DNA from 3 places in the Fictibacillus sp. 23RED33 genome. Region 2 is predicted to be linked to each of the others. Evidence: riboswitches for the same ligand, from Rfam matches in the RefSeq annotation. Region 2 holds a riboswitch; each other region holds the start of a gene.

Region 1 (4,292 bases), on a different contig from region 2:
CCTGGCTGCTATCTTATGAAGAATGAGTTTGGGAAAGTTATTTATGTTGGTAAGGCGAAAGTGTTGAAGAATCGTGTGAAATCTTATTTCTCGGGGACACATGATGGTAAAACGCAAAGACTTGTTAGTGAGATCAGAGATTTTGAATACATTGTGACTTCTACTGAGATGGAAGCATTAGTTCTAGAGATGAATTTAATTAAAAAGCATGACCCTCGTTATAACGTTATGCTAAAAGATGATAAGAGCTATCCATACTTAAAAATCACTGCTGAAAAACAACCAAGACTTCTATATATACGGAAGATAAAAAAAGATGGCGGAAAATATTTTGGTCCGTTTGTGAATGCTTATGCTGCCCAAGAAACGAAAAAGCTTTTAGACCGTATTTTTCCACTTCGTAAATGTGATACGATGCCTAAAAGAGTGTGTTTGTATTATCATATCGGTCAATGTCTAGGTCCTTGCGTATATGATGTTACAGAACAAGAAAATAAACAGATGGTAGATGGCATCGTGAAATTTCTTAATGGCGGCTATCAGGATGTTAAAAATGAGTTGTCAGAAAAGATGCTCGAAGCCTCTGAAGCATTAAACTTTGAACGCGCAAAAGAGCTTCGAGACCAGATACAGCACATTGAAGCTGTTATGGAGAAGCAAAAGATGATGACAGCAGATTTAGTCGATCGAGACGTTTTTGGTTATCATTTCGATAAAGGATGGATGTGTGTACAAGTCTTTTTCATTAGACAAGGAAAAGTGATTGCTAGAGATATTTCGGTCTTCCCTTTTTATGGAGAAGCGAATGAAGACTTGCTAACCTTTATCGGTCAGTTCTATCTGCAAAAAAATCACCTTCTGCCTAAAGAGATTCTCCTTCCACAAGAAGTGGATGCAGATCTTGTATCGGAACTTCTTCAAGTGAAAGTGTTGCAACCAAAAAAAGGACAAAAGAAAGAGCTTGTGGAGTTAGCTACTAAAAACGCGTCTTTAGCTCTTCACGAGAAATTTGCCCTGATCGAGCAAGATGAGGCGAGAACGATTAAAGCCGTTGAGAACCTTGGTGAGAGAATTGGGATTGCTGCACCTTATCGTATTGAAGCGTTCGATAACTCGAATATTCATGGAACAGACCCTGTTTCTGCCATGGTTGTTTTTGTTGACGGAAAACCGTACAAAAAGGATTATCGAAAATATAAGATCAAATCTGTGGAAGGTCCAGATGATTATGCTTCCATGAAGGAAGTTGTTCGCAGAAGATATACAAGACTATTGAGAGAAGAAGGAGAGCTTCCTAGTCTTATTCTGATCGATGGCGGAAAAGGGCAAATATCTGCGGCTCAAGATGTATTAGAGAACGAGCTTAACTTATTTATTCCAGTAGCAGGTCTATCAAAAGATGAAAAGCATAGAACCTCACAGCTTTGGATTGGGGATCCTCCTGAAATGATACACTTGCCTAGAAACAGTCAGGAATTCTATCTTCTGCAACGAATTCAAGATGAAGTTCACAGGTTCGCGATCTCCTTCCATCGAAAAGTTCGCTCTAAAAGCATGTTCGAATCAACATTAGACAGCATCGCTGGAATCGGTGACAAACGCAAAAAGATGCTGCTTCGCCACTTTGGATCGTTAAAAAAGTTAAAAGAAGCTTCTGTTGATGAGATTCAAGCAGCAGGTGTGCCTAAACCAGTAGCCGAGCTTATTGAAAAAGCATTTTTATCAAATGAGTAGTTGCAGCTATTGAGTAACTTTGTTAAAATAAATCCAACTTTATAAATATGCCATGCTTCGTATGAAGTGATGGTAGAGGAGCAAGAACCAATAGTAACCCATCTGAAGAGAAGAAGCTCTAGTGATGATGGTGGAAAGGGGATTCTTGCCGAAGTGTAAAAGGACTTCTAGCCTTTTATGCTGGACCTGTATTGAAGAAATACAGAGCTGTCACACAAGTCCCCCCAGGGTTTGTGTGGAGGACTATCTCACGAGGGGGAACAAACTTGGCTTGCTACGGATTATAGCAACAATAGGGTTTTTCCTTATTGTTGCTTTTTTGTATTTACTTTCAAAAAAAGAAGGTATACGTGCACCGTCAACAAAGTCTTCTAATAAAAGAGATAGAATCTTACAACAAGAAGGGATTGGAGTATATGGGGAGAATCGTTCAAAAATTTGGTGGAACTAGTGTAGGCTCAGTTGAGCGAATACAAAATGTTGCAAAACGAATCATCCATGAAGTAGATGCAGGAAATGAAGTCGTGGTTGTGGTTTCAGCGATGGGCAAAACAACGGATGAACTCGTAAAGCTTGCTACAGATATCAGTCAGAACCCTTCTAAACGGGAAATGGATATGCTACTTACGACGGGTGAACAGATTACGATCGCCCTATTGACGATGGCTCTGCATCAAGAAGGATATAAAGCTCAATCATTAACAGGATGGCAAGCGGGTATTCAAACCGAAGATGCCTTTTCAAATGCAAGAATACTAGACATCGATTCAGAGCGCGTGTCTTCTCTATTAAAAGATGGCCATATCGTGGTTGTCGCAGGTTTTCAAGGGCTGATTCCTGAAACAAAGGATATTGCAACGCTTGGCAGAGGTGGATCTGATACAACAGCCGTTGCGCTAGCGGCAGCTTTAAAAGCCGATCGATGTGACATCTATACCGATGTGACGGGTGTATATACGACGGATCCGCGTGTAGTGGATTCAGCTAGAAAACTACCTTCGATCTCTTATGATGAGATGTTAGAGATGGCGAACCTTGGTGCTGGCGTTTTACATCCGAGAGCGGTTGAGTTTGCTAAAAACTATAGTATTACATTAGAAGTAAGATCTAGCATGAGTGAAGAACGTGGAACATTAGTTGAGGAGGAAGTGTCTATGGAACAAAATTTAATGGTTAGAGGTCTTGCGTTTGAAGGAAACATAACAAAAATTACGGTCTCTTCAGTTCCCAATGAAATACACGCGTTAGCGGAACTGTTTACTATTTTGGCATCGAACGGCATCAATGTAGACATCATCATTCAGAATGTCCTAAATGAAGAAAAAACGAATATTTCGTTCTCGATTGAATCAAACTCATTATCTGCTACACAAGAAGTACTTGCTGCGCATCAAGGGAAATTAGGATTCGAATCGATCAGTTATGAACAAGGTCTTGCAAAAGTGTCAATCGTTGGCTCAGGCATGATCTCAAATCCTGGCGTTGCCGCTAAAATGTTTAAAGCTCTCTCAGACGAAGATATTATGATAAAAATGGTAAGCACTTCTGAGATTAAAGTATCAACCGTCGTGAAACAAGAAGATATGATTAAGTCGATAGAAACGCTGCATGATGTGTTTGAGCTAGATGCTCGTGTTCCCGTTCAGAACACATAAGACCAAACATTGAAAAAAGCCGGCAATACGCCGGCTTTTGTTATTCAATCATATCTTTTTTGTCCCATTGAACAGTAATAAAAACTTTGTTTCGTTTTGTAGATTCTAAAGCTTCTGTTGTGCATTTTTTTTGCAGCTGAACTTGTTCAGCGAGGAAGCCTGCTTCTAGGCTGAACGTTTGATGATTGAAGTTTTCCATTCGCTGCAAGATCAGTTGAGAGTTTAAAGAGAAATTCATCTCAGTTTTCGAAGCTTCGATCATTTCAAGAGTGCCCCAACCTGCTTCAACAAAAAAAGCGTGAACTTCTTCCATCGTATGTAAAGGATATTTTCTAGCCAAGTGTCTTCCTGCCCAATAGAGAATATTTCGTTCTTGTTTGCCAAGAAGTTCAGGCAACAAATCGCTTCGAAGGATCTCATACCCAAAAGCTGAAACAGAAAGCTGTTCTACAGGGGTATTATCATCCTTTGTCTTTTGTTTAAACATTCTGCATCCCTTCTTTCTAATTTTTATTATAACGGGAAAGCGGTTTAAACTCTATAGCAACTATCGGTATTTGTCGAAAATCTTAAACCTCCAAAAGCGTTGATGTATCAAGAAAATTTACGTATTTAGTTGTTAGCGTTTTCTTGACGGTGTCAAACGATGGGAGTAAAATGGACATGTTGCTAGTTAATTAAGCTAATTGTTTAACACTCATCCTCTAAAAGAGGAAACTTAAAACGCTTACATGTGGAGAGGAACAAAGATTAGCAGCCAGAGAGAGGCTAAATTTGAAGGGGGCAAGAGAATGGCTGGCAGTAGAGATTTTATTAACAGAAGGATTCATTCATTATTAGGAGTAATTCCGATCGGGATTTTTCTCGTACAGCATCTAGTTGTAAACCATTTTGCAACGAGGG
Region 2 (4,292 bases):
TAGACTATGAGGCACATCCACATATTAAAGGTGTGGTGAGCGTATGATCTCGTTTGTTGTAGCGATGGATGAAAATCGCGCGATCGGTAAAGACAATGATCTACCGTGGTACTTGCCTAACGATCTCAAGCATTTTAAAAACGTAACGATGGGAAAGCCGATCGTGATGGGTCGTAAAACGTATGAATCTATCGGGAAGCCTTTGCCTGGTCGAGAGAATATCGTGGTAACAAGAGATGAGCAGTATCAAGCTGAGGGAACGACGGTCGTTCATTCTGTCCACGAAGTCATTCAAAAAGAAACAGAAGAACTATGTGTGATCGGGGGAACGGAGATCTTTAAGCTGTTCATGCCTGTTGCAGATCGCTTGTATGTCACAGAGATCCACCACACCTTTGATGCTGATACGTTTTTTCCAGAAATCAATCGTGAGGAATGGAAGGAAGTTTCCCGTAAACCAGGTGTTGTAGATGAAAAGAACAAATATCATCACGATTTTGTAGTCTACGAAAAAAATTAAAACCATAAAGTTTGAATGAGCCCCCCTCTTGTCTGCATACATATGTATATGTAGATAAAGGGGGGTTACCTTTTGCTTAAGCGCAGAAAAATGAAACTTCGAAAAGGGCCACTTCCATTCCGATTTGTACTATTGATCTCATTTATTCTGTTTACTTTTATAACGATTCAAGGGCTATGGCTTGTAAACAAAGGGATCGAACCAACACTTATGTTGATTGCTCAAAAGAAAACGGAAGAAATCGCCGCACTTGCAATAAGTGAAGCGATCGACAATGAAATTTTAGGGCCTTCGGAAATGAATGACATCATCGAATATAAGACCGATACAGAAGGAAATGTAGTCTTTGCTGGAATCAATCAGAGTGTAGTCAACCAGGTTGCCAACCAGTCACAAAAAGTCGTTCAAAAATACCTGAAGGAAATAGAAGAAGGAAAAGCACACGAAGTAATAACCAATGATGAGTTAGGAATAACAGCCTATAAGAACGAACCGGGTGTTATTATGGAAATACCTCTTGGGCAAGCAACAAGAAACTCTCTCCTAGCTAACTTAGGGCCGAAAATTCCTATCAAATTTATGTTGATTGGTGAAGCGAACACAGATATCGAAGAGAAAATAGAGAATTCAGGGATCAACAATACGTGGATCAATATTGATATTGTAGTCACAGTGAAAACGAGGATCGTTATTCCTTTTGCGACAGAAACGACTGTTGTAAAAAGACCAATAAAGATAACAGCACAGTTTATTAAAGGGGAAGTCCCTGTCTATTATAATCAATCTGGAGATCCTATTCAGCCGACTGTGCCGATTACACCAGACTTAAAAGAAAAGGAATCTCATGATGAATTGGAGCCTTCTGAAGATAGTCCATCAGAAGACACAAGTGGGGAAGAAGCAGCAGAATAAATATATTTCCTTCATTTAACAAATCCTGTTTAGGTTGACCATTCGTCCTGGTTTGTTATAATTGAAATTGAATTTAAAATTTTATATGTCTTTAAGCCTATCACCGATGGGGTAGAGGAGCGGATTTTATAAGTACTTTTTCAGAGAGTGACGTCTGTGAAGAAAAAGGAAAGGAACTTCCGCCGAAGCAAAAGTAAACCGTCTGTTCACTTTTGCTGGGTTTACACTAAACAAGTGTAAAACTGTCACTGCTTGGGAATTAAAAGCAGTGGAGGACTACTGATCGATGAGGAAAACCATAAATTACTTAAGTGATTGATAGCAGGTTATTTCCTTGTCTATTGATCGCTTTTTATTTTGTCCTTTTTTCCTCAACGTCCTGTAAGAACTCCTCAATATCGATGGCTAAATAAAAGAAGGAGGAACATCATGGAAATTGAGAATTCGATTTATTCGTTAATACCACCCGTATTGGCAATCTTGATGGTTGTTCTAACGCGAAGAGTGTTAGTCTCATTAGGAGCTGGGATCCTAGCGGGAGCCCTATTGCTTCACGATTTTAGTATTGTAGCTACACTGAAAGAAATTGGTACTATTGTGAAAGGGCATTTTATTTCAGACGGTGCATTAAATGAGTGGAATGTTTATATTCTTCTGTTCTTATTAATCTTAGGAATGATGACGAGCATTATCTCTTTAGCAGGTGGAAGCCGAGCTTTTGGAGAGTGGGCCATTTCTAGAGTGAAAACGAGAAGAGGTGCACAGCTTTTAACGGTTGTGTTTGGACTCGTCATTTTTATTGATGACTATTTTAATTCGTTGGCTGTCGGAAATGTAAGTAGACCTATTACTGACCGACACCGCATCTCGCGTGCGAAACTGGCATATTACCTTGATTCAACTGCAGCGCCAGTGTGTGTAATCTCACCTGTTTCAAGTTGGGGAGCGTACATTATCGGTATTATCGGAACGATCTTTGCTACACATGAGATCACAAATATGTCTGCGTTTAGTGCTTTTATTCAAATGATTCCAATGAATTTTTATGCAGTGTTTGCGTTAATCCTAGTATTTGCTGTAGCGTATTTTCAACTTGATTTTGGACCGATGAAAAAACATGAGGAAACAGCTCTTGCTACAGGAGAAGTGATTGCAGCTGATAAAAAAGCTGCAATTGGAGAAGGTATTAAGCTCGAAGAAAGTGACAAAGGAAAAGTAGGAGACCTTGTTTGGCCAATCGTAATCTTGATTATTTCAACGGTTGGATTCATGATCTATACAGGTATTCAAAATGTGAAGGGGCTAGAAGAACCAACGGCCATCACACTTTTATCTATTTTTGAGAATACCGATGTACCAAAATCATTAGTATATGGTGGTCTGCTTGGTTTAGCTTCTGCTATATTGTTCTTCCTTCCAAAGAAGATGGGTGCTGCATCATTAGGAAAAGGACTGGGACGCGGTATTCAGTCTATGATCGGTGCTGTTACGATCTTGCTTTTTGCATGGACGATCATCTCTATCATCGATAGCTTAGGAACAGGGACGTATCTAGCAGGGTTAGTTGATCAGCATATGAATTTAGCTTATCTGCCGTTTGTTCTTTTTGTACTGTCAGGGCTAATGGCTTTTGCGACAGGAACTTCATGGGGTACATTTGGAGTAATGCTACCGATCGCAGCAGAAATTTCAGCTTCTACAAATATTGAGTTAATGCTTCCTGTTCTTGCTGCAGTACTAGCGGGATCTGTTTTTGGTGACCATTGTTCCCCAATATCAGATACTACAATCCTTTCTTCAACAGGAGCGGGAAGTCATCACATTGATCACGTCATGACCCAGCTTCCTTATAGCCTAGTGGCTGCTGGAGTGTCTGCCGTTGGTTATCTTGCCCTTGGGTTCACAGAAAGTGTTTGGGTCGGCCTCTTCGCATCTGCTGTAATATTTATCTTAGCGCTCTTCATAATTAAAAAAGTATCTAGTAAAAATAGCATTAGTGATCAATCTTTAAAGGCTTAATTTTTGAAAGTGTCTGGTAGTTAACCAGGCACTTTTTCTTATATTTATACGACTTTTTCCCCCTTATTCCGACAAAATAACTAAAAACATTTTGACAGGTTTTCATGTTATGTAATATACTGAACACAGAATTATCAGAAAAAAGTAACAATTGTAAACTTTTCGACTTCATAAAAAGGGGGATACAACAATGGAAAATAGGCAGCAATGGGGAAGCCGCTATGGGTTTATATTAGCAGCGGTCGGCTCAGCAATCGGCCTAGGCAATATCTGGAGATTTCCAGCGGTTGCTTATGAGAACGGTGGAGGAGCATTCTTCATCCCATATCTTATAGCACTTTTAACGGCAGGGATTCCCTTACTAATCCTAGAATTTACGCTAGGTCATAAGTACCGTGGATCTGCTCCACTTTCTTATTTCCGACTTCACAAAAAAGCGGAGTGGCTAGGATGGTGGCAAGTATTTGTAGCATTTGTTATTTCTACTTATTACGCGGTTATCATCGCTTGGGCGATTAAGTATTCTATTTACTCATTAAACTTAACTTGGGGAGACAAGCCTTCTGACTTCTTCTACGGTGAAGTCCTTCAATTAAGCAAGACGCCTGGTGACTTGGGTGGTATCGTACCAGGTATTCTGATCGCACTTCTAATCGTGTGGGTCGTTACACTTCTTGTTCTTTATAAAGGTGTATCGAAAGGAATCGAGCGTTTTAACAAAATTTTTATTCCAGCTTTAGTTATTATGTTTACGTTAATTGTTATTCGTGCCGTAACGCTCGATGGTGCTGCTCAAGGTTTGAACACATTCTTCACACCTGATTGGAGCATGATGAATAAT
Region 3 (4,292 bases), on a different contig from region 2:
AACAGTATGAACACCGTTCAAGTGCGGCTGTGGCTCGTGTACGAGGAAGAATTGGCTTCCGCCTGTATCGCGGCCAGCATGCGCCATTGAAAGAGACCCCGCTACGTGCTTATGTGGGTTCCCTTCTGTTTCACAAGGAATAGAATAACCAGGGCCGCCAGCTCCAGTTCCTGTTGGATCTCCACCTTGAGCTACAAATCCAGGGATAACACGGTGGAACGTTACACCGTTGTAAAAGCCTTCGTTTGCAAGTTTTTCAAAGTTTTCTACTGTTCCAGGTGCTTCTTCTTGGTATAGATCAAATACAATTTTTTCGCCGTTTTCAAATTCAATTGAACCTTTTTTCATAAAAAACAGGCCTCCTTCTACTTCATTCAACTACCATTGTACGGTTAAATGTCTGCTCCGTAAACTAATTTACACAAAAACATTCGTTTTTAATGGAACATCATTCTTGATGAGGTCTTCATATGTTTCCCGCTTCACTACAAGCTGTTCTTCACCGTTCTCTACAAACACAACTGCTGGCCGCTGAATGCGATTATAATTGCTCGCCATACTGTAACCGTAAGCTCCCGTACAGGAAACGGCTAATAAGTCGTTATCACAAACTTCAGGAAGTTCAATATCCCAGATTAACATGTCGCCACTCTCACAGCATTTTCCTGCGATTGAAACGGTTTGTGTTGGTTCTTCGTTCATCTTATTCGCTACGAATGCTTCATATTTAGCTTGATAGAGTGCAGGACGAATGTTATCTGTCATCCCACCATCAATGGACACATAATGCCTAACTCCTTCGATCTCTTTTTGAGAGCCGATCGAATAGATCGTCGTACCCGCATCACCTACGAGTGAACGTCCTGGTTCAATCCAAAGTTCAGGCAGATCTTTCCCTTCAAAGTGAATCATCTGTTTCTTCACTTCTTCAATCATGGCCGTAACGTATTGTTCAGGAGAAAGCGGTGTATCCTCTGACGTATATTGAATACCGAATCCGCCTCCAAGATTTACGACACTTGGAAAATAGTTAAAGTTTTCTTCCCACTTTTTAAAATGGCCGAACAACTTTTCAATCGCCAGAGTGAATCCTTCTGTTTCAAAGATTTGAGATCCAATATGACAATGAATCCCTAAAACGCGAAAGCCTTCAAATGCAAGTACTTCTTGAAGTGCTCTGTCTCCTTGACCATTCCCTAAATCAAATCCAAACTTAGAATCTTCCTGACCTGTAATGATGTAATCATGGGTATGGGCTTCAATTCCTGGAGTTAAACGCAGTAAGATGTCTACTTTTTTGCTAAGCTTGCTGCTCAGCATTTTTAATAAGGAGATCTCATGAAAGTTATCTACTACAATACAACCGACTCCAGCGGTAAGTGCAAATTCTAATTCTGCTAAGCTCTTGTTGTTTCCATGAAAATGAATTCTTTCAGGTGGAAATTCAGCTTGAAGTGCCGTATAAAGTTCTCCACCTGAAACTACATCCAGACTTAATCCTTCCTGTTCGATAAGCTGAAACATGGCGATGGAAGAAAAGGCTTTTGAGGCATATGCTACTTGATATCCTACCCCATTTTCCTCGAATGCTTTTTTAAAGCCTCTTGCTCTATTTTTAATCAAGGACAAATCATACAAATATAGCGGTGTTCCGTATTTTTTCGCTAGATCTACCGTATCTAAACCACCGATCCATAGATGTTGATTATCTCCAATTTTTGATGTTCCGTGTAAATTCACAAGTAATCCCCTCTCGTTGTTGATAGAGAATTCAATCCCGACAAATACAAAAGACAGCCGCAACTAAGGCAGGCTGTCAAAAACCGTACCCTCATGTCGGAATAGCTCTCCACTACAGTTGTAGTGACAGTCCGTTGCTTGTTCAGCAACGGCCCAGCATAAAAAGAGATGGAACTCTTTTTACACTTCGGCAAATTGACCTTTCAACATATTTCATCGTCATCCATGAACTCCATATGCTACTCATTCGTTTTGCGCCTCTACCTCATATGAGGCATATTTAATTAGTTATGAATTTAACACAATTTTCAACAATCAGCAAGGGACAGATTAATTAGTTGGCTGTTTTTTGGTGTTCTGCGGATGTACAATGCTAGGTCGAACTTTTGATAGCGGAACAGCTATTCGAACGACAATCTGTAGAAACGCTTTTGGATTAAACGGTAAGAGCGGCCACAAGTAAGGTGTGTTCAAATTTTTGATCGTTGCCATATAGAGAACCAACAATGTGAATCCGATAATAAATCCTGGCACTTTAAACAACATAACCATCGCAATCAAGAAAAGCCGCAGGACTTTGTTTGCGATACTCAGCTCATAACTTGGTGTGGAGAAGGATCCGATCGCCGCTATCGCAACATATAGAATAACTTCAGGTACGAATAATCCTACATCTATTGCGATCTGCCCGATTAATACGGCTGCGATCAGACCCATGGCGGTCGATAGTGCACTCGGTGTATGGATGGCCGCGAGCCTTAATATATCAATCCCGATCTCCGCAAAGATTATCTGAAGAAACAGTGGGATGTTCGTGTGTTTATTCGGACCGATAAAATCAATGAAAGGCGGTAATAATTGCTCTTCCATCGAAAACAAAAGCCACATCGGTACTAAGAATACTGAAGCCATCATGCCTGTAAAGCGGGTCCATCTTAAAAAAGCACCTATAAATGGAGTCTGCCTAAACTCTTCTGCATGCTGTACGTGATGAAAGAGTGTAGTAGGTGTGATGATAACACTTGGCGATGTATCTGTGATGATTAATACATGACCTTCCATCAAGTGCTGTGCAGCAACATCTGGTCTTTCTGTATACCGGACTAAGGGAAACGGATTCCAACCTTGTTTTACAATAAACTCTTCGATCGTCTTATCTGCCATTGGAATCCCGTCGATCTCAATAGAGTTAAGCTCTTTTCTAATAAGGTCAACGAGGCCGGGATCTGCCACATCTTGAATATAAGCGAGACATACATCCGTTTTAGAGCGTTCACCCACTTGAAGAATTTCGTGTCGTAATCGTTCATCTCGTATACGTCTTCTTGTAAGAGCAGTATTGATGATAATATTTTCCGTGTATCCATCACGGGCTCCCCTTACCACTTTCTCAATGTCCGGCTCTTCTGGTGATCTTCCTGGATAACTTCTTACATCCACAACAAATGCTTCTTCTTCTCCGTCAATGAATATAACGATCAGACCTGAAAGCATGCGGTCTACAGCTTCATCTAACGATTTCGTAATCTCTACTTGCTGATGTGCGAGATGATTATGTACAAGATCTTTTACTTTACTCGGTGCGCGATGACCATGATCCATATCCATTAGTTCGCGGTAGATCATGATGATGAACTCACTGTCGCAAAGTCCCGTACAATAATATAGCTGAAGTTCCTTTTTTAAGACAAAGATCTTTCTGACACCAACATCAAAACTCACACCAATACCCAAACGCTCTTTTAAAAACCTTTCCGTATCTTCAATGTTCTTACTAATCGGTGTTTTATTTTTTTCGGTTGCCAATTGATTCGCTCCTTTCTAAAATAAGTTGAATCGCTTTTACTGTAATTGGAGCTCCCTTTTCAACAGAATCAAAACCAGCCATTTTTCCGATATCCCCGACACCTACTATGAAAGGAAGGTTTAATTCATCGAGGATATAGACGGTGTCACCGTTAATCCTGCCTGTTTCAAGATCTGGAATTCCACTCTTATCAATACCGAACTCTGTTAGTTCTCCATATCGATCCATAGAACAGTGAACTTTTGTCCATTCTGTAAAATGCGTTTTGGAAGCTACGGCCACAGCACCAATCACATCAATATCTTTCTGCTGATGAATATATCTCATCGCTTGTTCTCCTGGACCTTCTCCTTTAAAACCACAGTCATCAAACATTACAAGTACAGGGTCATGTGGTGTTTTTCGGATCATCTCTACAAGCTCTATACCGCTTTTTCGTGTTGGATTTCCCCATGATTGTGATATACAGCGTCCTCCAACTTGTTTAGCCGCATGCTCTACGACCCGTAGTGCATACAGATCTCCATCCGTTATGAAAATGACCCGTTTTTTCACCATATGATCACCCCTTAGGTTCAAAGATGACTGCTACTAAAAATCCAAACAAAACAGCAGATGAGATTCCTGCAGATGTTAACTCAAAGATTCCCATGGCGATTCCGATAAAGCCATGTTCCTCTGCTGATGCCATCGCTCCGTGCAAAAGGGAGTGACCAAAACTGGTAATGGGAACAGTAGCTCCAGC

Evidence for each region. A riboswitch is a leader RNA that binds a small molecule or an ion and turns the genes downstream of it on or off. The one in region 2 is predicted to bind lysine.
Region 1: another riboswitch for lysine. It lies ahead of IHV09_RS16450 (aspartate kinase); the one in region 2 lies ahead of IHV09_RS19620 (Na+/H+ antiporter NhaC family protein).
Region 3: another riboswitch for lysine. It lies ahead of lysA (diaminopimelate decarboxylase); the one in region 2 lies ahead of IHV09_RS19620 (Na+/H+ antiporter NhaC family protein).

Annotation. Positions count from the first base shown of each region.
Region 1 is NZ_JACZDX010000005.1:104,135-108,426, reverse strand. It holds gene uvrC (excinuclease ABC subunit UvrC) at 1-1,734, shown strand, start outside; lysine riboswitch at 1,800-1,988, shown strand; gene IHV09_RS16450 (aspartate kinase) at 2,151-3,389, shown strand; gene IHV09_RS16445 (YslB family protein) at 3,430-3,876, opposite strand; gene IHV09_RS16440 (succinate dehydrogenase cytochrome b558 subunit) at 4,181-4,292, shown strand, end outside.
Region 2 is NZ_JACZDX010000009.1:5,026-9,317, forward strand. It holds gene IHV09_RS19605 (thymidylate synthase) at 1-47, shown strand, start outside; gene IHV09_RS19610 (dihydrofolate reductase) at 44-520, shown strand; gene yunB (sporulation protein YunB) at 593-1,432, shown strand; lysine riboswitch at 1,537-1,719, shown strand; gene IHV09_RS19620 (Na+/H+ antiporter NhaC family protein) at 1,862-3,451, shown strand; gene IHV09_RS19625 (sodium-dependent transporter) at 3,642-4,292, shown strand, end outside.
Region 3 is NZ_JACZDX010000003.1:200,414-204,705, forward strand. It holds gene IHV09_RS12830 (peptidylprolyl isomerase) at 1-348, opposite strand, end outside; gene lysA (diaminopimelate decarboxylase) at 418-1,740, opposite strand; lysine riboswitch at 1,835-2,011, opposite strand; gene IHV09_RS12840 (spore germination protein) at 2,071-3,546, opposite strand; gene IHV09_RS12845 (stage V sporulation protein AE) at 3,527-4,105, opposite strand; gene spoVAE (stage V sporulation protein AE) at 4,110-4,292, opposite strand, start outside.